3 regions of the Citrobacter sp. RHB25-C09 genome follow, and region 2 is predicted to be linked to each of the others. Evidence: riboswitches for the same ligand, from Rfam matches in the RefSeq annotation. Region 2 holds a riboswitch; each other region holds the start of a gene.

Region 1 (8,174 bases), 1.3 Mb from region 2:
GCATCGCCCACTCGGTTTTGCTGGGGTGCATGGTATGCCCGCAATAGCCACAGAACTTATGCGAACGATAAAACTCCGCCAGCTGTACGCCCCGCCCCGCCAGTTGAAACAAGCCGACATCCTGATCAATAACCTGACGGACGGAGCCCATATCATGACGACGATGCTGATGAACTAACCAGACAGGTTCCCCCTCCCACTCACCGATATGCAGTGCTTTCAGCCCCGCAAGATCGAAATTTCCCGCATCGCCATGTGGTAATTCTCCACCGGGCAACCATAATTTTTGTTCATGACTGACGATCCACCAGCCGTGATCTAAATTTTCAATTATACGATCCATAGCTCTTGCACTACCTTAGCTTCACTGGCATGTTGCTAACATAATTTTTACAATTTTTGAGTGAGCAGTTTTAAAATCTAAACTTCTGGAGTCGAACATGTTAAACCAGCTGGAAAACCTGACAGAACGCGTCGGTGGAAGTAATAAACTGGTTGATCGCTGGCTGCATGTACGTAAGCACCTGCTCGTGGCTTACAACAATCTGGTTGGCATTAGACCTGGTAAAGAATCGTACATGCGATTGAATGAAAAAGCGCTGGATGATTTTTGCCAGAGCCTGGTCGATTACCTCTCCACCGGACACTTCAGTATTTATGAACGTATTCTGCATAAATTGGAAGGGAACGGTCAGCTTTTAGCAGCGACAAAGATCTGGCCGCTGCTGGAAGCCAATACGCAACACATCATGGACTACTACGATTCCAGCCTGGAAACCGCAATCGATCATGATAATTGCCTTGAATTTCAACAGGCACTGTCGGATATCGGCGAAGCGCTGGAAGCCCGGTTCGTGCTGGAAGACAAGCTGATTATGCTGGTATTTGAGGCCATGCATGAGAACGCCAAAATCAAACGGCCTGCTTGAGTTCTGCGCAGTTAACGCGTAGTTTACAAATGTCCCCCTCTCAGGAGGGGAAGTTATCTTGTCGGAGTGCCTGTTTTTCACCTAAGCCGACGTAATGCCTCAGGGCAGCACGAAGGAATAAGTGGAAAGGGCTGAGACCGTTAATTCGGGATCCGCGGAACCTGATCAGGTTAATACCTGCGAAGGGAACAAGAGTAATTCTGCTTTATGCACCAGCCTTCACGGGCGGCGCACATCCATTACTCCATCCGTCGTCTGGCAAGCCACGTCCTTAATTTTATGGAATGAGCTATGTCTGCCACTACACCATTGTCCCGCCGCGAACAGCGCGCACAGGCCCAACACTTTATCGATACCCTGGAAGGCACTGCTTTCCCCAACTCAAAACGCATTTATATTCCCGGCTCCAGACCCGATCTCCGCGTACCGATGCGGGAAATCCAGTTGAGTCCAACGCTTATCGGCGGCAGCAAAGAGAACCCGCAGTTCGAAGAGAACGAAGCGGTTCCGGTTTACGACACCTCCGGCCCGTATGGCGATCCTGACGTGACGATTGACGTGCAACAGGGCCTGGCAAAATTGCGCCAGCCGTGGATTGACGCCCGTAACGACAGCGAAGAACTGAACGACCGCAGTTCAGCGTACACGAAGGAACGTCTGGCCGATGACGGTCTGGACGAACTGCGTTTCACTGGCCTGCTGACACCAAAACGCGCCAAATCAGGACGCCGCGTTACCCAGCTTCACTATGCCCGCCAGGGGATCGTGACCCCGGAAATGGAATTTATTGCGATTCGCGAAAACATGGGGCGCGAGCGTATCCGCAGCGAAGTGTTACGCCACCAGCATCCGGGGGAAGGTTTCGGCGCACGCCTGCCGGAAAATATTACGCCGGAATTCGTTCGTGACGAAGTCGCTGCCGGTCGCGCCATTATTCCCGCCAATATCAACCACCCGGAATCCGAGCCGATGATCATTGGCCGCAACTTCCTGGTGAAGGTCAACGCTAACATCGGCAACTCGGCGGTCACCTCCTCCATCGAAGAAGAGGTGGAAAAACTGGTCTGGTCGACTCGCTGGGGCGCGGATACGGTGATGGACCTTTCCACCGGACGATATATCCACGAAACCCGTGAGTGGATCTTACGTAACAGTCCGGTGCCTATCGGTACCGTGCCGATCTACCAGGCGCTGGAGAAGGTTAACGGGATCGCCGAAGATCTCACCTGGGAAGCCTTTCGCGACACGCTGCTGGAACAGGCGGAACAAGGGGTCGATTACTTCACCATCCACGCCGGCGTGCTGCTGCGTTACGTGCCGATGACCGCGAAGCGCCTGACCGGTATCGTCTCGCGCGGCGGTTCGATCATGGCGAAGTGGTGCCTTTCCCATCACAAAGAGAATTTCCTCTACCAGCACTTCCGTGAGATTTGCGAAATCTGCGCCGCCTATGACGTGTCACTTTCTCTTGGCGATGGCCTGCGCCCCGGCTCGATTCAGGATGCCAACGACGAGGCGCAGTTCTCCGAACTGCATACGCTGGGTGAACTGACTAAAATCGCGTGGGAATACGATGTGCAGGTGATGATTGAAGGCCCGGGTCACGTGCCGATGCAAATGATCCGCCGCAACATGACCGAGGAGCTGGAGCACTGCCACGAAGCGCCGTTCTACACCCTGGGGCCACTGACGACCGACATCGCGCCGGGCTATGACCATTTCACCTCCGGCATTGGCGCGGCAATGATTGGCTGGTTCGGCTGCGCGATGCTTTGCTACGTGACGCCAAAAGAGCACCTCGGCCTGCCAAACAAAGAAGATGTGAAGCAGGGGCTGATTACCTACAAAATCGCCGCCCACGCCGCCGACCTCGCGAAAGGCCATCCTGGCGCGCAGATCCGCGACAACGCCATGTCTAAAGCGCGATTCGAATTTCGCTGGGAAGACCAGTTTAATCTGGCACTCGACCCGTTTACCGCCCGCGCGTATCACGATGAAACCCTGCCGCAGGAGTCCGGTAAAGTCGCGCACTTCTGTTCGATGTGCGGGCCTAAATTCTGCTCAATGAAAATCAGTCAGGAAGTCCGCAACTATGCCGCCGCACAGACCATCGAAGTGGGGATGGCGGATATGTCGGAGAATTTTCGCGCCAGAGGCGGCGAAATCTACCTCAAAAAAGAGGAGGCGTAATGTATCAGCCTGATTTTCCCACCGTGCCCTTCCGTTTAGGGCTGTATCCGGTTGTTGATAGCGTGGAATGGATCGCACGCTTACTGGAGGCTGGCGTGCGCACGATTCAACTTCGCATCAAGGATAAACGCGATGAAGAGGTTGAGGCTGATGTGGTCGCGGCCATTCAACTGGGACGTCGCTATGACGCCCGGCTCTTTATTAATGATTACTGGCGACTGGCAATTAAGCACAAGGCCTACGGTGTGCATCTGGGTCAGGAGGATCTGGAAACCACCGATCTTAATGCGATTCAGGCGGCAGGGCTGCGACTGGGCGTCTCGACGCACGATGATATGGAGATTGACGTCGCGCTTGCTGCCCGACCGTCCTATATCGCACTCGGGCATGTGTTTCCTACCCAAACTAAGCAGATGCCTTCTGCGCCGCAGGGGCTGGCGCAGTTAGCTCGCCACATCGAAAGACTTGCGGACTACCCCACCGTCGCCATTGGCGGCATTAGCCTGGCACGCGCGCCGGACGTGCTTTCTACCGGCGTGGGGAGCATTGCCGTAGTGAGCGCCATCACCCAGGCGGCAGACTGGCAAGCCGCCACGGCGCAGTTACTGGCGATAGCAGGAGCGGGCGATGAATGATCGTGACTTTATGCGCTACAGCCGCCAGATCCTGCTGGCCGAAATCGCCGTTGAAGGCCAACAAGCACTGCTTGCAAGCCGTGTACTGATTATTGGCTTAGGCGGTTTAGGTTCCCCCGCCGCGCTGTATCTGGCGGGAGCGGGCGTCGGTACGCTGGTCCTGGCCGATGACGACGAGGTGCATATCAGCAACCTGCAGCGGCAGATCCTGTTCACCACTGAGGATATTGCCCAAGCCAAGTCGCAGGTAACGCAGCAGCGACTGGCGCAGCTTAACCCAGATATCACGCTGGTGGCTCTACAACAGCGTTTAACGGGCGATGCCCTCAACCATGCCATCGCGCAAGCCGATGTGGTACTCGACTGCACCGATAATATGGCCACACGCCAGGAGATCAACGCGGCATGTGTGGCAAACGATACCCCGCTGATTACCGCCAGCGCTGTCGGTTTTGGCGGCCAACTTATGGTACTCACGCCGCCCTGGGAACAAGGCTGCTACCGCTGCCTGTGGCCGGACGACGAGGAGCCAGAGCGCAATTGCCGCACTGCTGGCATCGTCGGCCCGGTTGTTGGGGTGATGGGAACGCTACAGGCGCTGGAGGCAATTAAATTGCTGAGCGGCATGGCAACGCCTGGCGGTGAATTGCGCCTGTTTGATGGTAAAACCAGCCAGTGGCGTTCGCTGGCTTTGCAGCGTGCCAGCGGCTGTCCGGTATGCGGAGGCCGAGATGCGCATTCAGTTTAATGATGAACCGATGCAATGTGCAGATGAACTATCGGTACACGACCTGCTGGTTCAGTTAAATCAGCTCAAACCGGGCGCTGCGCTGGCGCTGAATCAACAGATCCTGCCGCGCGAACAGTGGCGGCAACACATCGTGCAGGAAGATGACCACATCCTGCTTTTTCAGGTAATTGCAGGAGGTTGAGATGTTATGTATCGCCGATAAGACTTTTGATTCGCATCTTTTCACGGGAACGGGAAAATTCGCCTCCTCTGCGCTGATGATTGATGCGATCCGCGCTTCGGGGAGCCAACTGGTGACGCTGGCGATGAAGCGTGTGGATTTACATAAGCCAGGCGATGCCATTCTGGCACCGCTCATCGACGCGGGCGTCACGCTTCTGCCCAATACTTCCGGCGCGAAGACCGCCGAAGAGGCTATCTTCGCCGCCCAACTGGCGCGTGAAGCGCTGGGAACAAACTGGCTGAAGCTCGAAATCCATCCCGATGCCCGTTGGCTGTTACCTGATCCTATTGAAACGCTGAAGGCCGCCGAAGCGCTGGTCAAACAGGGATTTGTTGTACTGCCCTACTGCGGCGCGGATCCGGTACTGTGTAAACGTCTCGAAGAAGCGGGCTGCGCGGCGGTGATGCCACTCGGCGCGCCTATTGGTTCTAATCAGGGCCTGGAAACCCGCGCGATGCTGGACATCATTATTCAGCAAGCGACCGTTCCGGTGGTGGTCGACGCCGGGATTGGCGTACCCAGCCATGCGGCACAGGCACTGGAAATGGGGGCTGATGCAGTGCTGGTTAACACGGCAATTGCCGTGGCGGACGATCCGGTAACGATGGCAAAAGCGTTCCGACTGGCAGTGGAAGCGGGCTTGCTGGCGCGTCAGGCCGTTCCGGGCAGTCGCAGCAGTCAGGCAAACGCCACCAGCCCGCTGACCGGCTTTCTGGAGGCGCAGGCATGAAAACGTTCACCGACTACTGGCAACAGCTGAACTGGGACGACATCCGCCTGCGTATTCACAGCAAAACGGCCGCCGACGTTGAGCGAGCGCTGAACGCCGCCCGTCTCAGCCGCGACGATATGATGGCGTTGCTGTCACCTGCGGCAAGCGCATTTCTTGAGCCACTGGCGCAGCGTGCCCAGAAGCTTACTCGACAGCGGTTCGGCAATACTGTGAATATGTACGTCCCGTTGTATCTCTCTAATCTTTGCGCCAATGACTGTACCTACTGTGGTTTTTCCATGAGCAACCGCATCAAGCGCAAAACGCTCGATGAATATGAGATTGCGCGCGAATGTGCGGCCATTCGTGAAATGGGCTTTGAGCATCTTCTGCTGGTCACCGGTGAGCATCAGGCAAAAGTAGGAATGGACTATTTTCGCCTTCATTTCCCCGCAATTCGCCAACAATTTGCCTCATTGCAGATGGAAGTTCAGCCATTATCCGAAGCCGAGTATGCTGAACTGAAAACGCTGGGGCTGGACGGCGTGATGGTTTATCAGGAAACGTACCACCCGGCGATGTATGCAAAGCATCATCTGAAAGGGAAAAAGCAGGATTTCTTCTGGCGCCTGGAAACGCCGGACAGACTTGGGCGCGCTGGAATCGACAAGATCGGCCTGGGTGCGCTAATTGGCCTGTCCGACAGTTGGCGAGTGGATTGCTATATGGTCGCTGAACATCTGCTGTGGCTTCAGCAACAGTACTGGCAGAGTCGTTACTCCATTTCCTTTCCGCGTCTACGCCCGTGCGCGGGAGGCATTGAACCTGCCTCAATCATGGACGAACGCCAGTTGGTGCAAACCATTTGTGCATTTCGCCTGCTGGCACCTGACATTGAACTGTCGCTCTCCACGCGGGAATCCCCGTGGTTTCGCGATCGCGTGATCCCGCTGGCGATTACTAACGTCAGCGCATTTTCGAAAACGCAACCAGGAGGATACGCGGACAATCACCCGGAACTGGAACAGTTTGCGCCGCATGATGACCGCCGTCCCGAAGCTGTCGCAGCCGCCCTTTCCGCTCAGGGATTGCAGCCGGTATGGAAAGACTGGGATGCGTTTTTGGGGCGCGCCTCGCAACGCTTATGAAGCAGGATGCAAGTGCATAACTCTTTTCCGAGCCGCTACGAAAGAGAGCAAACGGGAGGTTGTGGTCCGCCTCTCGCTTTTTTTATCGTATGGCCGTCAGCAGCAGTGCTGTCCAGGGCGAAAGGCTTCTCCCTCGTTTCGCCCTGCCTTCCTGTGAAAAAAGTGATAGTTAGCTGTCATCATTAATAACGAAACGACAGTAATTTGTTTTTAAGATAACTCATAATGGACTATATCAGAAAGATTATAATTGTAGGCATCTTGTCCTGCTGTACCGAATACTCACTTTGCTTCAGGACCTCTCTCTTCAGGAACAATGAACAATAATGGCTCGTCATTCCAGAAACCTTTCTTTTACATCTCCTATTCTGATGAGCTTCTCGGGGATCCTGTTAAGTTTCGTTCTGATTGCGTTTTTTATCACCTTTACTCAGCGAAACGATTTTTTAGAGGATTATCATGGCATTAACAGAAACTTTACGCATAACCTGGCGGTAAATTATACCGAGTCCCTGTTACGTGAAAACGAGTATGTTCTTACCCGCGCAACCACATTCTTTTCCCGCAATGACCAACTCAATGAAATGGTGAATGTTAATCCTGAAGCGGGCATAAAGGTACTGATGCAGTTACAAACCCTGATGCCCACCGTCTCATCTATCTTTCTGCTGGATACCGAAGGACATTACCTGCGGGCACCGCAGGTTCTTAACAATACACACAGCCAAAAGTTTGATATCAAAACGCGCCCGTGGTTTCTGGAACAAGCCGAAGCCAGTACCTTTAGCCGCTACTCCCCGGTCTATCTGGAGTATTTCTCACAAAATCCGACGGTAACCGTCTATAAGCCGGTGATCTCGCCAGAAGGTATTCTAAAAGGCAGCCTGGCGTTCCAGCTCGATTTGACCTCAATGGGTTACACGCTGCGCCAGATGGTTGCTCCCGTACAATACGAGTTTTTTGTCGTCGACCGTGAAGGCAAAGTAGTTATACATCCGGATACGGGCGCGATTTTTAAGACGTATGTCAGCAAGAAGGTCATGAGTCAGATGACCAGCGGTGAGGGGTATCTCTACGAGTCGGGCAGTCAAACCTGGTATTACTATTACTCTTTTACTAACCCGGACTGGTTTGTTATTTATCGTGTTTCCAATTCGACGCTGTTAGACCTGACGCGTCATGAAACGAATATCGTCGCCTGGGGGTTTGCGCTGGCAGCCATCATGATTGTGCTGTTTGGCCTGTATTTACGCCATGCTTCTCGTACCGTGCTGATGAATATCATTAACGCGATCAAAACCGGCGATGTCAAACGAGCCCCGCGTCTTGAAGCAATGCTGAGTAAAGCCATTGAATCGAATAAAGAGCGCCAGATGGATTACGCACGCCAGGCAACCATCGACGCGCTGACCGGCTGCAAAAACCGCCGGGCTTTTGATAATGATATCGCCGCGCTGATGAACAATCATCAACCCTTTACACTGGCTTTAGTCGACATCGACAACTTCAAATCCATCAATGATACCTGGGGCCATCTGACCGGTGACATCGTGCTGCGTAACGTTGCCCGTGAAGGGATTCAGATC
Region 2 (8,174 bases):
GAAGCGGCTGCCCAAAGTACCGTTTGATGCGCAAACCAGTGAACATTCAGCAACATAAGGATACTCATGCCACACCACAGCGATATTCCGCCCACCAGCGGGACGTGGCCTTCATGCTGTTTGCGCAGATCGGGTTTGTCCAGTAATCCGATGATATTGGCAACGTAACGTGAGAAAACCAGTCCGGCCTTAGCGCTGAATAACACTATCAGATAGATCATTTTCCGACTGTCCTGTCCATGCCATAACTGTAGCCATAATCGCTATAGCCGGTTCTGTAAATATTCGCGGCGCGCCGTATCACATCGTTCAGAATAACGCCGGGCATACTGATGTCCGCCATTTGCAGTCGGCGGGTACAAACCAGCACTTCTTTAATGCTGGTCACACCAAAACGCGCCACCAGAAGCGTAGAAGCACATTGCCGTCCGACCAGCAGCGCATCGGTCACCGCCAGTACCGGTGGGGTATCAACAAGCACAACGTCATAATGCTCGTTCGCCCACGTAATAAGATCCTTAAAACGCTCATGCATTAGCAGTTCCGCGGGGTTGGTCGGCGTTTGACCACGGGTAAGCACGTCAAAACCACCATCCGTGAAGTGTTGAATAGCTTCCTGAACACACATTTCCCCAGCCAGTATTGACGATAACCCTTCGTCATTATTGAGCATGAAAATACTGTGCGAGTACCCTCTGCGCATGTCGGCATCAATGAAAAGAACCCGCTTCCCCGCCTGAGCAATAACCGCTGCAAGAGAAGTACTGACCAGCGTTTTGCCGCAGTCCTGTGTGGCCCCGGTCACCATCAGGACGTTATTGCCTGCTTCCATCATGGAAAAATGCAAACTGGTCCGCAGCCCGCGAATAGCTTCAACAAAGAGATCCATCGGTCTTTCAAGAGGCAGAAACGGGACATCGTGAGTTTTATGCCTCATCTGCGCGGAAAATAGCTTGCGACGGCGTAAACGCGTTTTATTCGCCAGCCATGCCGAGCGTGGCAACGTTGCATATACGCCGATCCCCTGATCTTCCAGTTGCTCTGGCGTCTCAATGCCCTTGCGAAACGCGGCGCGCAGGAGCACAACGCCCACCGAGAGAATAAAACCAAACAGTGTCCCTAGAATGACAATCATCGCCTTTCGGGGTTTGATCATCTCCGGTTGCGTGACGGCGCCATCAATAATGCGCACGTTGCCTACGGTACTGGATTTCGAAATCGTCAGTTCCTGCTGGCGCGTCAATAACTGAAGGTAAACGGCATGGCCCGTGTCAACCTCCCGACTCAGGCGGATGATCTCCTGCTGTGTGGAGGGCATTTCAGTCACCCTTAGAGTCAGGCGATCTTTTTCTTTCTCCAGCGTCTGGCGTTTTTCAGTTAACGCCCGATAGATGGGGTGATCCTTTTTATAAAGCTGTGATATTTCTGCCTCACGGAAGGTCAGTTCATTAAGCTGTTTATCCGCGTTCACAATCTGCTCAAGCACCGATTTTGCTTCCAGATTCAAATCCACGGAATCGCGTTTTTTACGATAGCCGTTGAGACGCTCTTCCGCCTGGTCAAGGTCACGACGCACCTGAGGCATTTGGCGCTGTAAAAAAGCGAGGCTCTTCGAATCCTGGGCGGCCTGCCGCTCAATGTTCTGCTGGAGATAATTATTGGCAATACTGTTCAGCGTCTGTGCGTTCATTTCGCCATCCGGGCCGGTCAACATCAGCGTTAGCATTCCGCTGTCCTTTCCTGACTCTGTGACGGTAAAACGTTTTTTGAGTTGGTTAATGGCTTCAAGTTCGGAAAGCGTCCTTAAGGAAAAGCGTGCTCCAGGTTCAGCTGTTATCCCTTTGATCTTCAACGATATACCGTTGAGTTCAAGTCTTTCACCCGTGCGCCCGCGTGCAACATTGCCCTCTTCGTCTTCAATGAGAAAGCCATTGTTCTTTTCGACCGTGAGGATCAGGCGCGCCGACTTGCCATTTCGCAGCGGAATGTTCATCCAACTGATATCGAGTTTTCCCGGTTTTTGCCCCGTCACTCGCGCCCAGACTTTACCGATAACCGGGAAATAAACGGGTTGAATGACGTGATCTAAATGAAGATCGCTCACCGTTTTACCCAGCACTAACCGCGATTGAAGCAGTTGCTTTTCTGCGAAGGTATCCGGCGAAAGCCCCGGGTTAAGCGACGCCAGATTCTTTAATAGATAGTTTTCCTGTTTTTGTTCAACCTGAACCATGGCATCGGCCTGGTAAATGGGAGTCGTCAATAGCGCATAACTCCCGGCAAGCACCGTAAATACCAGGGTAACGCAGAGGATGATTTTCCAGTGGTCAACCATTTCGCCCAACAGGCGCACCAGATCCACCTCTGGGCTCTGGTGATCGGCGTGCGCATTCTGAGAAGACGTTAATTTTGAAGACATACAAATCGGTTCCCTTTTACTTGCTCAGTCTCTTAGCCCACTCGAGGCTGGCTTCGCCAAGCAAGTTGTAAACATGTTCAAATGCATGATGGCTAAACTGAAACGGATCGGGGATTTCCTGGCTTCCCAACCATCGCCCGAATAACAACGTTTTTCCTCTGACCTCCGGTGCCATACGGGTGATATGCCGAATATGCTCCGGAGCCATAGCCAGAATCAGGTCATAGTGGTTAAACATTTGTCGGGTTAGCGTGCGGGCAACATGGCCGTCAAGCGAAAGCCCATTCGCAGCGGCAACCCTTTGCGCGCGGATGTCGGCAGGCTTACCAGCCAGACTATGTGTGCCAGCGGAGTCGATCCGCATTCCCGGCAAGCGTTGACGTAGCAACCGCTCCCCCAGTGGGGAGCGGCAGACATTGCCTGTGCAAATCACCAGAATCGAACTGAACATTATTCAGGCCAGGATTTGATAAACCGAACGGTTTCGGTCAGATCGTGGACTCCACTGATCGTCGGAATAAGTTGTGAAATCACGCGATTCCAGCGCGACACAGGTGCTGTAGTGACATACACAATGTCATACGGTTCCAGTTGAAATTCGGTACCCAGCACCATCGCCGAGGCATCTTTGGCATTGAGCTGATAAATATTGGCGATTTTCCCCGCTTTCCGGTTTTTCAGCGCCGAACGGATGACAAAAACCCCCGTTGCATCGGCCATATCCTGATTCAAGCCGCCGGCATTTCCCAACGCTTCGGCAAGGGTCATGCCACTGCGGTCCATCTTGAGGGTGCTCTGCTTCACCACTTCGCCCATCACGAACACTTTCAGCGCGTCATTACGCGGAACAAACAAGATATCGCCTGGGTAAAGCAACCTGTTCTGGGTCAGATCGCCATGCTGCATAAGGGCATACAAAGAAACTGGCATATCCTGGCCATTATGCGTCAGGACCACGTTGCGCCAGTCCGCATCAGCGGATAACCCGCCTGCCGCATTCACCGCGTCCATCACGGTAAGAGGAATATTTGAAATCGGCTGCTGACCAGACTTTTGCACTTCACCAGTGACGTAAGCTTTTTGCGAACGGAACGCCGCGACACTCACGTCAACCTGCGGGCTTTCGATGACATTTTCCAGGCGGTCCGTAATGGCTTCGCGAACCTGAGATACGGTTTTTCCGGCAACCTTAAGTTTCCCCACGTACGGGTAGAAAATCGTTCCATCGGAATTCACCCAGTTTCCGGTATCGCTGGCACTGCGATATTGTCCCGCAGGTGTGGTTAACTCTGGGTGATCCCAAACGGTAATTGTCAGAATATCACCAGGACCGATTTGATATTCCCAACGTTTCAACTGTTCATCCAGCTTCGTGTTAGGCTGAGATTTCATCAGTGCCGGGCGCAGTGAATCTATTAAAGAAGGCGTTATTGAATAAACATCGATCCGCTTATCAATATCTTCATTATCATTTGGCTGATAAATCATATTTTTTTGCGAAAGACTAAGGTGCTGCCCAGGAAAAAGGACGCACCCTGTCAACTGACTCATAGCAATGATCAAAAAAGGGAAAAATATTTTATTTTTCATTTATATATACTGTTGTGTATGTTCTTTATTTGGTGTTGGAGTTTTGTTGCATTAGCGCGCATGGGGAAGAGTCAAAATATTGATTCCCCTATTAGTTAACTTAACTGAATTTAATGAGCAAATATATTAATAAAATCCGATATTACCCAGTGATAAAACAGGCAACATTGATTAGTTTATTGTATATTAATGATTCGCTTTAACGAATGCGGCGGATAATAATTGCTAAAATCCGCAAAAGCAATTTGTTTGCAAGTACATAGTTCAATCGTAAGTAATTATTAAAAACAGCTCACATATTAACAAGGATTACTGCCACGTACTTTACATGGCAGCTATATTTCAATTCATTAATTTTTACAATCAACGACGTAAAGCACATGTTGAAATTATTGACGCTACCACCAGGCGTGAAAATGATGGACGGGGCCAATACCTTCCCCGACTTCCAGCGTATCCGCCTGGGCAAGCGCGGCAGAGAGCCAGACTTTCGCTTCCTGAACGGTATCCTCCCATCCGGCATGACGCGGACGTAAAGCGGCCAGTGCCGCCGACAGTGTACAGCCGGTGCCGTGGGTGTTTTTGGTTATCACGCGCGGCGCAGTAAAGCGCTGTTCACCGGAAGCAGTAAAGAGCCAGTCAGGGCTCTGTTCATCATCCAGATGTCCCCCTTTCATCAGCACGGCACCGCACCCCATTGCCAGCAGTGCTCGCCCCTGTTCCAGCATCTCTTTTTCTGAACAGGCGTGTGGTGCATCCAGGAGTGCGGCAGCCTCCGGCAGATTCGGTGTGATGATCGACACCCGCGGTAACAGGCGGGTACGCAACGTCGCAACAGCAGATGGAGAGAGCAGTGGATCGCCACTTTTTGCCAGCATGACCGTATCGAGTACCACACTCTGCACCTGATGACGCTGCAAACGCTCCGCAACAGCTTCAACAATATCCGTTTCTGCCAGCATCCCGATCTTGGTGGTATCAATGCGAACGTCGCTGAACACTGAGTCGAGCTGGGCAGCAACAAAATCGGGTTCGATCCGGTATACCGACTGAACGCCGCGCGTATTCTGCGCCACCAGCGCCGTAATCACTGAGCAACCGTAAGCGCCAAGAGCAGAAAATGTCTTAAGATCGGCCTGAATGCCCGCGCCGCCGCTGGGGTCAGTGCCGGCGATGGTTAACGCATTGATTCGTTTCATAACTGCACCTCCGCATCCAGGTTGTAAAGCGCATCAAGAAACGCCGGAATAAAGCTGCCCGGCCCGTGACATTCCGCCGTTGCGCGCTCACCGGCCTGTTTCATCCAGCTACAGCCTGAAGCCACGTTTTCCAGCAAATTACCCGGTAGCGCGCAACAGGCCGCAACTACCGCAGAGAGCGCGCATCCAGTGCCGACGACTTTCGTCATCATAGGGTTCCCCCCTGACACGGCGATGGTACGCTGGTCGTCTGTGACGTAATCCGTTTCACCTGTCACCACCACGATAGCCGCAACCTGCTTTGCCAACGCTTGTGCAGCGGGTAAGGCCGCAATGGCGGTATCCGTCGTATCGACACCGCGCCCACCGGCTGCCATTCCTGCCAGCGCGAGAATTTCCGACGCGTTGCCACGAATGGCGGCTGGTTGTAAAGAAAGCAGCTCAAGACAGAAGCGGCGACGAAAATCGAGTCCGCCCACCGCAACGGGATCCAGCACCCACGGCGTTTTTCCGGTATGCGCCTGTGTAACCGCCGCGTGCATTGCCGCTGTTTGTGACTGTGTGAGCGTGCCGACATTGATCAATAGCGCATCGGCCACGCTGGCAAACTGTCTGGCTTCTTCAGGTTCAATCACCATTGCCGGTGAAGCGCCCAGCGCCAGCAGCGTATTGGCAGTGAAGCTCTGTACAACATCATTGGTCATACAATGCGTTAAGGGTGAAAGAATACGGAATTGTTGCAAGGTACGAGCCGCCAGGGTGCGGCTGTGCAGGTCAGGCTGCATGATTACGCTCCTGCCCGCGCGAAGAAGTGACACGAGCAGTGTCTGACTTCCCTACGCTGGCATTATCCAGATCAGGTGGTACGGGTATTTCTCAGCCTTCGCAAGGAAGGGCACCCCGAGTCAAACTACATAAAAGAGATGTAGTGCATGCAGCCTAAGGTAATCAAAACCCTATTGCAAGGGCTGAAAGGGGCAGGTAAATCTCCACGACCAATTCCGGATATATTCTATATTGAAGGGGGAGAGAGAGCGTAAGGTTACATTTGTTACGATATTTATGGGAATTTCACAATCACGTGCTTGTCAGGTGTATTGCATCACGGGAAAGATACACAACTGATTTAGCAGACTTAACACTGGAGAGCGTAGAAGTATGAAAAATAAATGGGTGCTGGGCACGCTGTTCCTCCTGTCCAGTACGGTGTGGGCCGCACCTGCTGCAACTGCTGCCACCAAGGGGATCGATCAATACGAACTCAGCAGCTTTGTCGCCGACTTCATTCATTTCAAACCGGGCGATACGGTGCCGGAAATGTATCGCACCAGTGAATACAATATCAAACAGTGGCAATTGCGTAATTTACCTGCACCGGACGCCGGAACGCACTGGACTTACATGGGGGGCGCGTATGTGCTGATCGGCGACGCTGATGGCAAGATCATTAAAGCCTATGATGGCGAAATTTTTTATCATCGCTAAAAAAACGCACCCGCATAAGGGTGCGTAAATGGTCTGCTTTGAACACGTTTTAATGATAATCGACAACCACTTTCACTCTGCTCATGGCTTCACCTGCCGTCACTTTCCCTTCATAGGTTCGAGTTCGTGCGTAGATATTTATTGGCACGGTGCCTCCCGTAACTGCTGACGACGTGTAGGGGTGGGAACTGCCATATCCAATACTTGTCGTTCCATCCATTGATAGCTGAAATCCCACCGCACCTGCACTGGCGGAAGATGTGCCATAGTCATTGGTCAACGTCACGGCATCCGTCGCCAATGGACTGATCGGTTCAAAATAGAACACAACGTTATCCGGGGTAAATTTCAGACTTCCTGAACCGCTCCCCTGACAGGTAAATTGTACGGGATGAAGTTCGAACGGCTTTTTATTCAGGTCGTTGATATTTATAGTGCCCAAATCAATCTCCTGGTCACCAAACGCACAGGTCGTAATATCGAGATCCATAAGAAAATTGATGGTGTAATTGATTTTTTTGTCCAGAGCGCAGTTTGTGACATTCCCCTGGCAATAATCCAGATTCAACGTGGTCACTAACGGAATAATGGCCCCCGGCAGTATCACCTTTGCGCCGCCAGGAGAGTCAGCCTCCACGATGGAATAGTGAAGGACTAACCCTGCCATATCGAAAAAATCTGACAGCGTATATTTCGCTTTTGCCGGGATCTGGCTCTGTTGCTGATAGTCAACGCTAAAAGAGATAATGTAGTATTTGCTGCCCACCCGAAAGGCAAATTTATCGCTCTGAATGATGGCCATGACTGCCTTCAACCACGCATTCACGGTCGAGTTGCAAGACAATACAATCGTGTCATTCTGACCCGCCGCAAAAAGCCCGCCGTCAAGGGTGCCCGTCATGGCATTCGGGGTGAACGTATATTCTCCATTAATGCTATCCGGTGGAATAAAGTCACATTTATCGGCCTGCGCCCAAAATGAGCACAGGGTGAGCATCGCGAAGAGTATCCATTTCATCGTCATGATCCTTTTATTGGCAGGTATAGGTCTTGTTTGCATCAATCTCTTTATTGAAAGCGATAGTGCAGTAACGTCCCTGCTGTTTATCAACGGCGACCTTGATTATTTCCGGCACATCATTGGTTCGAATAAATAACCGGCTGCCCTGGCCAACGACGCCGATGTTATTGCCCTGTTGATCTTCTACCTCGTAGCCGAAGGTCAAAGGAGAACCATCCGCTTTGAGCGCTCTGAAATACCAGGGTTTGCGCTGATCGGTATCGAACCGCGCTTTAACAATAGCCCCGCGATAGGGAGCAACGCTTTTGCGGTTACCTTGCAATTCGGTTTCACTGTGCGTATTGGAAATATCCAGAGTAAGACGGTTCTCGCGATAGGCGCTTAAGCCGTCGTAGAGCACCATGCCTTTGGCATTGGTCATCCGATATTTCTGTCCATTGATATAAGCGCCTTCCAACCC
Region 3 (8,174 bases), 1.9 Mb from region 2:
GCTGCCTGCTCTGGCCGCCGTTTTACTTATTCCCGGGGATACTGGCTGGGGCAGCGATTGATATCCCGGCGGGTATGCAAAGCGGCGAATTTAAATGGCTGCTGCTGGCAACGGCTATATTGCTGTGGGTGGGCGGTTGGTTGTTCTGGCGTCTGTGGCGCAGTGGCAAAGCGGCGACCGATCGCTTAACGCGCTATCTGCCAAAAGGGCGTCTGTTCGTTCTGGCTCCGGTGGTTTTCGGCGCGGGAATGGTGGCGCTGGTGATGCTGATACGTCATCCGCTAATGCCGATGTACATCGATATCTTGCAGAAAGTTGTGGGCTTTTAGCGCCTTATCCGGCCAACAGGCCGCGCTGTCGTAGGCCGGATAAGGCGAAGCCGCCATCCGGCAACGTACTCAACCCCTTATTCCCAACAATACCGAGGCGCTGGCCCTGCCGCTGAGTAGCTCATCCGTTTCTCCCTGCCAGGCGATCCGTCCGTCTGCGACAACCACTGAGCGCGGAGCAATACGCGCCGCATCTTCCACACTGTGAGAAACCATTAGCAAGGTCAACTGCCGCTCGCGGCAGACGTCGCTCACCAGCGTGAGCATTTCCTGGCGTAGCGCGGGGTCAAGTGCGGAAAATGGCTCATCGAGCAGCAGCACCGGTTGCTCGCGTACCAGACAGCGTGCCAGAGCAACCCTCTGGCGTTGACCGCCGGAAAGCTCGCCGGGCAGACGCTGCATTAACTCACCTATCCCCATTTGCCGAGCGATGTGTTGCATCTTTTCACGCTGCGAGGCGCTTAACTTCAACCCGGGATCCAGTCCCAGTCCAATGTTTTGCTGTACATTCAAATGGCTGAACAGGTTATTTTCCTGAAACAGCATCGAAACCGGACGACGAGAAGGCGGCGTTGAGGTGTGATCTTCACCTTCGATTTGCAGGCTTCCACTGGCCGGGGAGATGAAACCGGCGATTAAATTCAGCAGGGTGCTTTTCCCCGCCCCGCTCGGTCCCAGAATGGCCACCTGTTCCCCTTTTTCCACCGATAGCGTAAAGCGCATCGGCAAATGGTGATAAAGCCAGGTGATATCAGTCAGTTTTAGCATGTCGCCCCGGTAACTTCTCAATGACGGTAAATAAGATAAAGCACAGTATTAGCAACGCCAGCGCGGTCACCGCGCCGTCCTGGCTGCGATAGGAGCCAATTTGCTGATACAGATAAAAGGGCAGGGTGCGGAAATCATCGTTGCCAAACAGGGCCACCACGCCAAAATCGCCAATGGATAAAACACAGGCAAAGGCCAGCGCCTGCGTCAACGGGCGCTTCAACGCGCGCAGTTCTACCACCTTTAACCGCTTCCAGCCCTCAATGCCCAGCGACTGGCAGAGCATCGTATAACGGGCGGTAACGTCACGCATCGGGTTTTCCAGCACCTTGATTGCATAGGGGATCGCCATGAGCGCATTGGTGAAAATCACTATGCCATCAGCCGATTCTGGCAGGCCAATCGTGTTGTTGAGCAGCAGGAAAAAGCCCGTTGCCAGCACAATACCCGGCATTGCGAGGATCAGCATGCCGCTGAGTTCCAGCGTTTGTCCTGCCAGCAAATGTTGGCGCGCACGCAGTTCGCGACTGCTCCACAGCAGCATCATGGTAAGGATGACGCACAGCAGGCCCGCTGCCAGTGCAATGCGTAAAGAGGTGCCGATCGCCTGCCATAATATCGGTTGGCTGAGCACATCGAGCAGATGACGATTCACCCCGTCAACGATCACCGCCAGCAGCGGAGGCAATAACAGCAGGAGCGCGAGAACGATCAGCACGGTGTCGGACACTCGACTGTGCAGACGTTGTTCGGGATCGCGCCATCCGTAAACCAGCGTGCTGCCCGGTGCAATGGCTTTGCTCAGGCGTTGACTGAACAGCACCAGCATCAGGCAGCACACCATCTGGATCAGCGCCAGCATTGCCGCTCGCGCGGGATCGTAGTCAAAGCTCAACGCCTGATAAATCGCCAGTTCAATGGTGGTGGCCTGCGGGCCGCCGCCGAGTGACAGCACGGTAGCAAAGCTGGCAAAACAGAGCATAAAGATCAGCGCGGCGACGGGGGGGATTTGCCGACGCAGCCAGGGCCACTCGACAAAGCGGAAGAAGTGCCAGCCGCGCATGCCAAGCTGCGCAGCAAGCTGACGCTGCTCGCCGGGGATATTTTCCAGCGACTGCAACAGCAGGCGACTGGCCATCGGCAGATTAAAAAAGACGTGCGCCAGTAAAATGCCCTGGAGCCCGTAGGGGGAAAACGTCCATTCCAGGCCGAAAAGCTGCCAGAGTGAGGCCAGCCAGCCCTGACGACCATAGACGCTGAGAATGCCAAAGACCGCTACCAGCACCGGCAGGATCAGTGTCATTGCGCACAGGCGTAGCAGCATCTCACGCCCAGGAAAACGGCGTCGGTAGAGCGCACGGGCAAGAAAAATCGCGGGCACCACCGACAGCACGGCGGAGAGAAACGCCTGCCAGAAGGAAAAGCGCACTACGTGCCACAGGTAACTGTCCTGCCAGAGCGCGAACCATTCTCCCTGCGGCGCATTGAGCCATAGTGCCAGAAACGCGGCAAGGGCCACCGCCACCATCAGCGCGGCGGCGGATATCCCTGGAATCAGCCAGCCAGGAATTAACGGCTGACGGCGCGTTGCCATTCGCTAATCCATGATTGACGCTGAGCTGCCACTTCGGCTGGTGTAAATTGCAGCGTGGTGGTGGGTTTGGTGAGTTGGTCGAACCCGGCTGGAAGAGGGATATTTGTTACGGGATACATCCAGTTGCCGGTCGGGATCGCGTTCTGGAATGCGGGTGAGACCATAAACGCCAGGAATTTCTCTGCCAGTTCCGGCTGTTTACTTGCCGCAGTCCGTGCCGCCACTTCGACCTGCAAATAATGGCCTTCACTGAAGTTCGCGGCAGCGTAGTGATCTTTTTTCTCTTCGATAAGATGGTAAGCCGGGGAGGTGGTATAGCTCAGCACCAGATCGCTTTCCCCTTTCAGGAACAGACCATAGGCTTCGCTCCAGCCTTTGGTCACGGTGACCGTTTTGGCCGTCAGCTTCTGCCAGGCTTCCGGTACTTTATCGCCATAGACTTTCTGCATCCACAGCAGCAGGCCGAGTCCCGGCGTGCTGGTGCGCGGATCCTGATAAATCACCCGCCACTTCTGGTCGCTCTCCACCAGTTCCTTCAGGCTCTTCGGTGGATTTTTGAGTTTGTTTTTGTCGTAAACGAAGGCGAAATAGCCGTAATCGAACGGCACGAAGGTGTCATTCGTCCAGCCGCCAGGTACGTTGACGGTGTCGCTGGCGATGCCGCTTTTTGTGAACAGACCCGTCTGCGTGGCTGCTTCAACCAGGTTATTGTCGAGCCCCAGTACCACGTCAGCTTTGCTGTTTTTCCCTTCCATGCGCAGACGGTTGAGCAGCGAAACGCCATCTTCCAGCGCGACCAGTTTCAGTTCGCAGTTGCAGTCGGCTTCAAAGGCTTTTTTGACTGACGGACCAGGGCCCCAGTCGGCGGCGAACGAGTCGTAGGTATAGACGGTAAGCACGGGCTTAGCGAAAGCGGGCGCTGCACACAGGAGTAAGAATGGAAGATATTTTTTTAACACTTTGCACCTCAATAGATGGGTGGCAAAGGATTTTGAGCGCTAGCCTCAAATCCCTTCGCCGGCATTATCCGGATCAGGTTCGACGGGTATTTCTCAGCCCCTACGCATCATTCTTCACGCTGCTTCTGCGTAGTTTTATCTGGCACCCCGTTGAGAACGGCCTAGTGTAATGATTTTGTTGCTAAGCAGCAATCATGGGTCTGGTGGCGCAAACCACGCTGATTTAAAGTCGAACCAGCCGAGGGTGTTCATGCGTAAACCACGCATACTGCGCTGTCCCTGAATAATCAGCCAGTGGTGGATCAGCGGTACAATTGCTTTGCTGGCAAGCAGCTGCTGGCACCATGTTGCCAGGTTCATCTCACCAGTACGCCAGCGTGTAGCATCCGCTTCCCAGTCTATTGGGATACAGTTTTGCAACAGCGGAACTTCACACAGGTGCGCAAATAATGAGAAGTCCAGCGGGAGTGTGAAGTTGGCGCTGTTCAGCCAGATATCACTTTCAATTTCCCCGGCGTGCCACTGATCGTAGTCGATCTCCTGGATTTCCAGCTTAACCTGCTGTTCAGCCAGTAACTGACTCATGATCTGTGCAATGATCTGATGCTCAACATGTTCGCGATAGTAGGTCAGCGTGAGGGTTTCCAGCCCGGCGGGTTTTTCGCCGTGTCCTGGGCGCGCGTGGTGCCAGCGGGGGAGCAGACCGTAAGCAGGGAACCAATGCCGCTGGTTCTGCTCGTCGGCGCAATAGAGTAAATTGCTGGGTGACAGAACCCGACTTACCCATTCCCGGACCTCACTATTTGCGCCCCGATGGGTTCTGGCGTCGAAGAGGAGATAATAACACCCCTCTTCCAGGCGACTTTCAATGGCTTTTTCGTCTTCCACCGGCCCCTTCAGCGTTAAACCGCCGTTCGGTTCCTCGCCAATATCAGGAAGGACCCAGACGTTAACTTCATCAATCAGCGCACGGTAGCCAAAGTAGTCGTCAAAGGCGTGAATTTTGAGCTGATTGCGGGTGTTACGCATTACCGCATAAGGGCCGGTACCAATGGGATGGCTGGAAAAATTGTTCAACGTCTCCCACTCGCGCGGCAGAATCATTGCGGGCACCTGACCGAGCAGCCACGGAAACCAGCGGTCCGGTTGGGAAAGCGTGATATCTAATGTCCAGTGTGTTGGCGACACAATTTCGCTGATGTGCGTATAAAGCGGTAGCGTCCGAATCCGCGTAAGTGAAGAGATAACATCGTCCATCTCCAGTTCGCGGCCATGATGAAACTGGATCCCCGGTCGCAGGAAAAATCGCCAGTGTAATGGGGAAATTTGCTGCCAGTGATGGGCAATATCAGCTTCCAGTTCCCCTTTTTCCTCATTTACGCGGATTAACGAACTGAAGATTTGGCGGGCAATATGCGTTTCTGAGCGACGCAGAGCCGTGCCCGGTAGCAGGTTGGGCATCGGGCGATAGTAGAGAATGCGCAGGATGTGTCTACCCTGGCGAAAGCTGCGGCCCAGATGAGAAATAAGCATCTGGCGCACGGCGGTTTTGTCGCCGACCAGTTGCACCAGTTGGTCAATGCGATCCTGTTCCAGCAGGTCTTCCGCCCGCTGTTGCTGGAGCGCCAGCCCGGTATAGAGGAAGGTCAGACGTGAGCGTTTTCCGCGCCCGACTTCAGCTTCCCACGTCAGCCAGCCGCGTTCCTGCATGGTGTTGAGCAGCGTTCGCATATGGCGTCGTGAGCAGCTGAGCAGGTCTGCAAGCTCATTAAGCGTGGTGTCCTGCGTTTTACCATCGCAGCATTGCCATAAACGAATGAACTGTTGTTGCAGCCGACCTGAGGACATAAAAGGGGAACTCCCGCCAAAAACTCAGCAATTTTATTATCCCTATATTAGGCCAATAATAGAATCCGATGAAGCACAATGAAGAGGTCATCAATGCGCCAGTTCTTTAAAACGTACTTTACCGCGACAGAAGGGTTGTCCTGGTTGGCCTGGCCGAGCGCGCCGCAGCGCTTAAAGATGCTGGAAGAACTGATGCAGTGGGAGGTGACAGCCTGACCTCTGAATTGCAGACATCATGTGTGACTGAGTATTGGTGTAAAATCACCCGCCAGCAGATCCTCTCTGCTGGCTTTTTTTGCTTCCGTTGTGCTTAAAGGATTCCACTATGTTCTGGTTAATGACGATGGGACGACGTCTCAACGGTGTTTACGCAGCGTTTATGCTGGTCGCATTTATGATGGGTATCGCTGGCGCATTGCAGGCACCGACGCTGAGCCTGTTTCTCAGTCGCGAGGTGGGTGCGCAGCCGTTTTGGGTTGGGTTGTTTTACACGGTTAACGCCATTGCCGGGATTGGGGTCAGCCTGGCGCTGGCTAAACGCTCCGACAGCCAGGGTGACCGCCGCAAGCTCATTATGTTTTGCTGCCTGATGGCCATCGGGAATGCGCTGCTGTTTGCCTTTAATCGTCATTACCTCACACTGATCACCTGCGGCGTACTGCTGGCCTCGCTGGCGAATACGGCCATGCCGCAGTTGTTTGCACTGGCGCGTGAATACGCCGATAGCTCGGCGCGCGAAGTGGTGATGTTCAGCTCAGTCATGCGTGCGCAACTTTCGCTGGCATGGGTCATTGGTCCGCCGCTGGCCTTCATGTTGGCGTTAAATTATGGCTTTACGGTGATGTTTGCGATTGCCGCCGGGATTTTCGCCATCAGTTTCCTGCTGATTGCGCTTATGCTGCCCTCGGTAGCGCGGGTTGAGCCGCAGGCGGATGTGCCGGTCACTCAGGTTGGCGGCTGGCAGGATAAAAACGTGCGGATGTTGTTTATCGCCTCCACCCTGATGTGGACCTGCAACACCATGTACATCATTGATATGCCGTTATGGATCAGTGCGGAGCTTGGACTGCCGGATAAACTTGCCGGCATCCTGATGGGCACCGCTGCCGGGCTGGAGATCCCGGCGATGATCCTCGCAGGCTATTATGTCAAACGCTTGGGCAAACGTCGGATGATGGTGACCGCCGTCGCGGCTGGCGTGTTGTTTTATCTCGGTCTGATTTTCTTTCATAGCCAGACTGCACTGCTGGCCCTGCAACTTTTTAACGCGGTGTTTATCGGCATTATCGCGGGTATTGGGATGCTCTGGTTTCAGGATCTGATGCCGGGTAGGGCAGGTTCTGCCACCACCTTATTTACCAACAGTATTTCGACAGGCGTTATTCTGGCGGGGGTGATTCAAGGGGCGGTGGCACAAAGCTACGGTCACTTTGCGGTCTATTGGGTGATCGCCGCAATTTCTCTCGTTACGCTGGTAATGACCGGGCGGGTGAAGGACGTTTGATTTGCGGAATGCCGGATGGCGGCGTACGCCTTATCCGGCCTACAAATGGCACCGTCCTGTAGGCCTGATAAGCGCAGCGCCATCCGGCATTGCGAGTTTAACGCATAAACGCTAGCTGCTTCTCTTCGTAAGCGGCTATCGCCTCTTCGTGTTGCAGCGTCAGTCCGATGCTATCCAGACCATTCAGCATGCAGTGGCGGCGGAAGTCGTCAATATGGAAGCTGTAGGCTTTATCGCCTGCTTTCACCACCTGCGCTTCCAGATCTACTTCAAAATGAATGCCCGGATTTGCCTGTACCAGCGTAAACAACTCATCCACTTCTTCATCGGTCAGCTTCACCGGCAGTAACTGGCTGTTGAAGCTGTTGCCGTAGAAGATATCCGCAAAGCTCGGCGCGATGACCACTTTGAAGCCATAGTCGGTTAACGCCCACGGCGCGTGCTCGCGCGATGAACCGCAGCCGAAGTTTTCCCGCGCCAACAGAATTGACGCGCCCTGGTATTGCGGAAAGTTCAGCACAAACTCTGGGTTCGGCTGCTGCCCATTTTCATCCAGGAAACGCCAGTCGTTAAACAGATGGATGCCGAAGCCCGTGCGGGTGACTTTCTGCAAAAACTGCTTCGGGATAATCGCGTCAGTATCGACGTTGGCGGCATCCAGCGGAACAACCAGGCCGGTATGTTGGGTAAATTTCTCTGCCATGGTGGTTTCCTTATTTGATGCTGCGAATGTCGGCAAAATGACCAGTCACGGCGGCAGCGGCTGCCATCGCCGGGCTCACCAGATGGGTACGCCCACCGCGGCCCTGACGCCCTTCAAAGTTACGGTTGCTGGTTGAGGCGCAGCGTTCGCCTGGGTTCAGACGATCGTTGTTCATCGCCAGGCACATAGAGCAGCCAGGCAGACGCCATTCAAAACCTGCTTCGATGAAAATTTTATCCAGACCTTCTGCTTCGGCCTGTGCTTTCACAGGACCAGAGCCGGGTACAACCAGCGCCTGTACGCCCGGAGCCACTTTGCGTCCTTTCGCCACCACCGCGGCGGCGCGTAAATCTTCAATTCGTGAGTTGGTGCAGGAACCGATAAACACTTTATCGATCGCCACTTCGGTTAACGGGATCCCTGGCTTCAGACCCATGTAGGCCAGCGCTTTTTCGGCGCTTGCACGTTC

What was found. Region 2 has a riboswitch for thiamine pyrophosphate ahead of thiM (hydroxyethylthiazole kinase). Riboswitches for the same ligand answer to the same signal wherever they lie in the genome.
Region 1: another riboswitch for thiamine pyrophosphate. It lies ahead of thiC (phosphomethylpyrimidine synthase ThiC); the one in region 2 lies ahead of thiM (hydroxyethylthiazole kinase).
Region 3: another riboswitch for thiamine pyrophosphate. It lies ahead of thiB (thiamine ABC transporter substrate binding subunit); the one in region 2 lies ahead of thiM (hydroxyethylthiazole kinase).

What each region holds. Positions count from the first base shown of each region.
Region 1 covers NZ_CP057483.1:4,072,185-4,080,358, forward strand. Annotated here, with positions in the region: gene nudC (NAD(+) diphosphatase) at 1-343, opposite strand, end outside; gene rsd (sigma D regulator) at 441-929, shown strand; TPP riboswitch at 982-1,134, shown strand; gene thiC (phosphomethylpyrimidine synthase ThiC) at 1,221-3,119, shown strand; gene thiE (thiamine phosphate synthase) at 3,119-3,754, shown strand; gene thiF (thiazole biosynthesis adenylyltransferase ThiF) at 3,747-4,502, shown strand; gene thiS (sulfur carrier protein ThiS) at 4,486-4,686, shown strand; gene thiG (thiazole synthase) at 4,688-5,458, shown strand; gene thiH (2-iminoacetate synthase ThiH) at 5,455-6,588, shown strand; gene HVY19_RS19305 (sensor domain-containing diguanylate cyclase) at 6,915-8,174, shown strand, end outside.
Region 2 covers NZ_CP057483.1:2,758,927-2,767,100, forward strand. Annotated here, with positions in the region: gene wecA (UDP-N-acetylglucosamine--undecaprenyl-phosphate N-acetylglucosaminephosphotransferase) at 1-221, opposite strand, end outside; gene HVY19_RS12930 (polysaccharide biosynthesis tyrosine autokinase) at 218-2,419, opposite strand; gene HVY19_RS12935 (protein tyrosine phosphatase) at 2,436-2,870, opposite strand; gene HVY19_RS12940 (polysaccharide export protein) at 2,870-4,009, opposite strand; gene thiD (bifunctional hydroxymethylpyrimidine kinase/phosphomethylpyrimidine kinase) at 4,408-5,208, opposite strand; gene thiM (hydroxyethylthiazole kinase) at 5,205-5,993, opposite strand; TPP riboswitch at 6,025-6,121, opposite strand; gene HVY19_RS12955 (RcnB family protein) at 6,367-6,693, shown strand; gene HVY19_RS12960 (fimbrial protein) at 6,743-7,711, opposite strand; gene HVY19_RS12965 (fimbrial biogenesis outer membrane usher protein) at 7,725-8,174, opposite strand, start outside.
Region 3 covers NZ_CP057483.1:845,778-853,951, forward strand. Annotated here, with positions in the region: gene HVY19_RS04020 (DedA family protein) at 1-329, shown strand, start outside; gene thiQ (thiamine ABC transporter ATP-binding protein ThiQ) at 399-1,097, opposite strand; gene thiP (thiamine/thiamine pyrophosphate ABC transporter permease ThiP) at 1,081-2,691, opposite strand; gene thiB (thiamine ABC transporter substrate binding subunit) at 2,667-3,650, opposite strand; TPP riboswitch at 3,683-3,810, opposite strand; gene sgrR (HTH-type transcriptional regulator SgrR) at 3,843-5,498, opposite strand; gene sgrT (glucose uptake inhibitor SgrT) at 5,592-5,714, shown strand; gene HVY19_RS04050 (sugar efflux transporter) at 5,824-7,002, shown strand; gene leuD (3-isopropylmalate dehydratase small subunit) at 7,100-7,705, opposite strand; gene leuC (3-isopropylmalate dehydratase large subunit) at 7,716-8,174, opposite strand, start outside.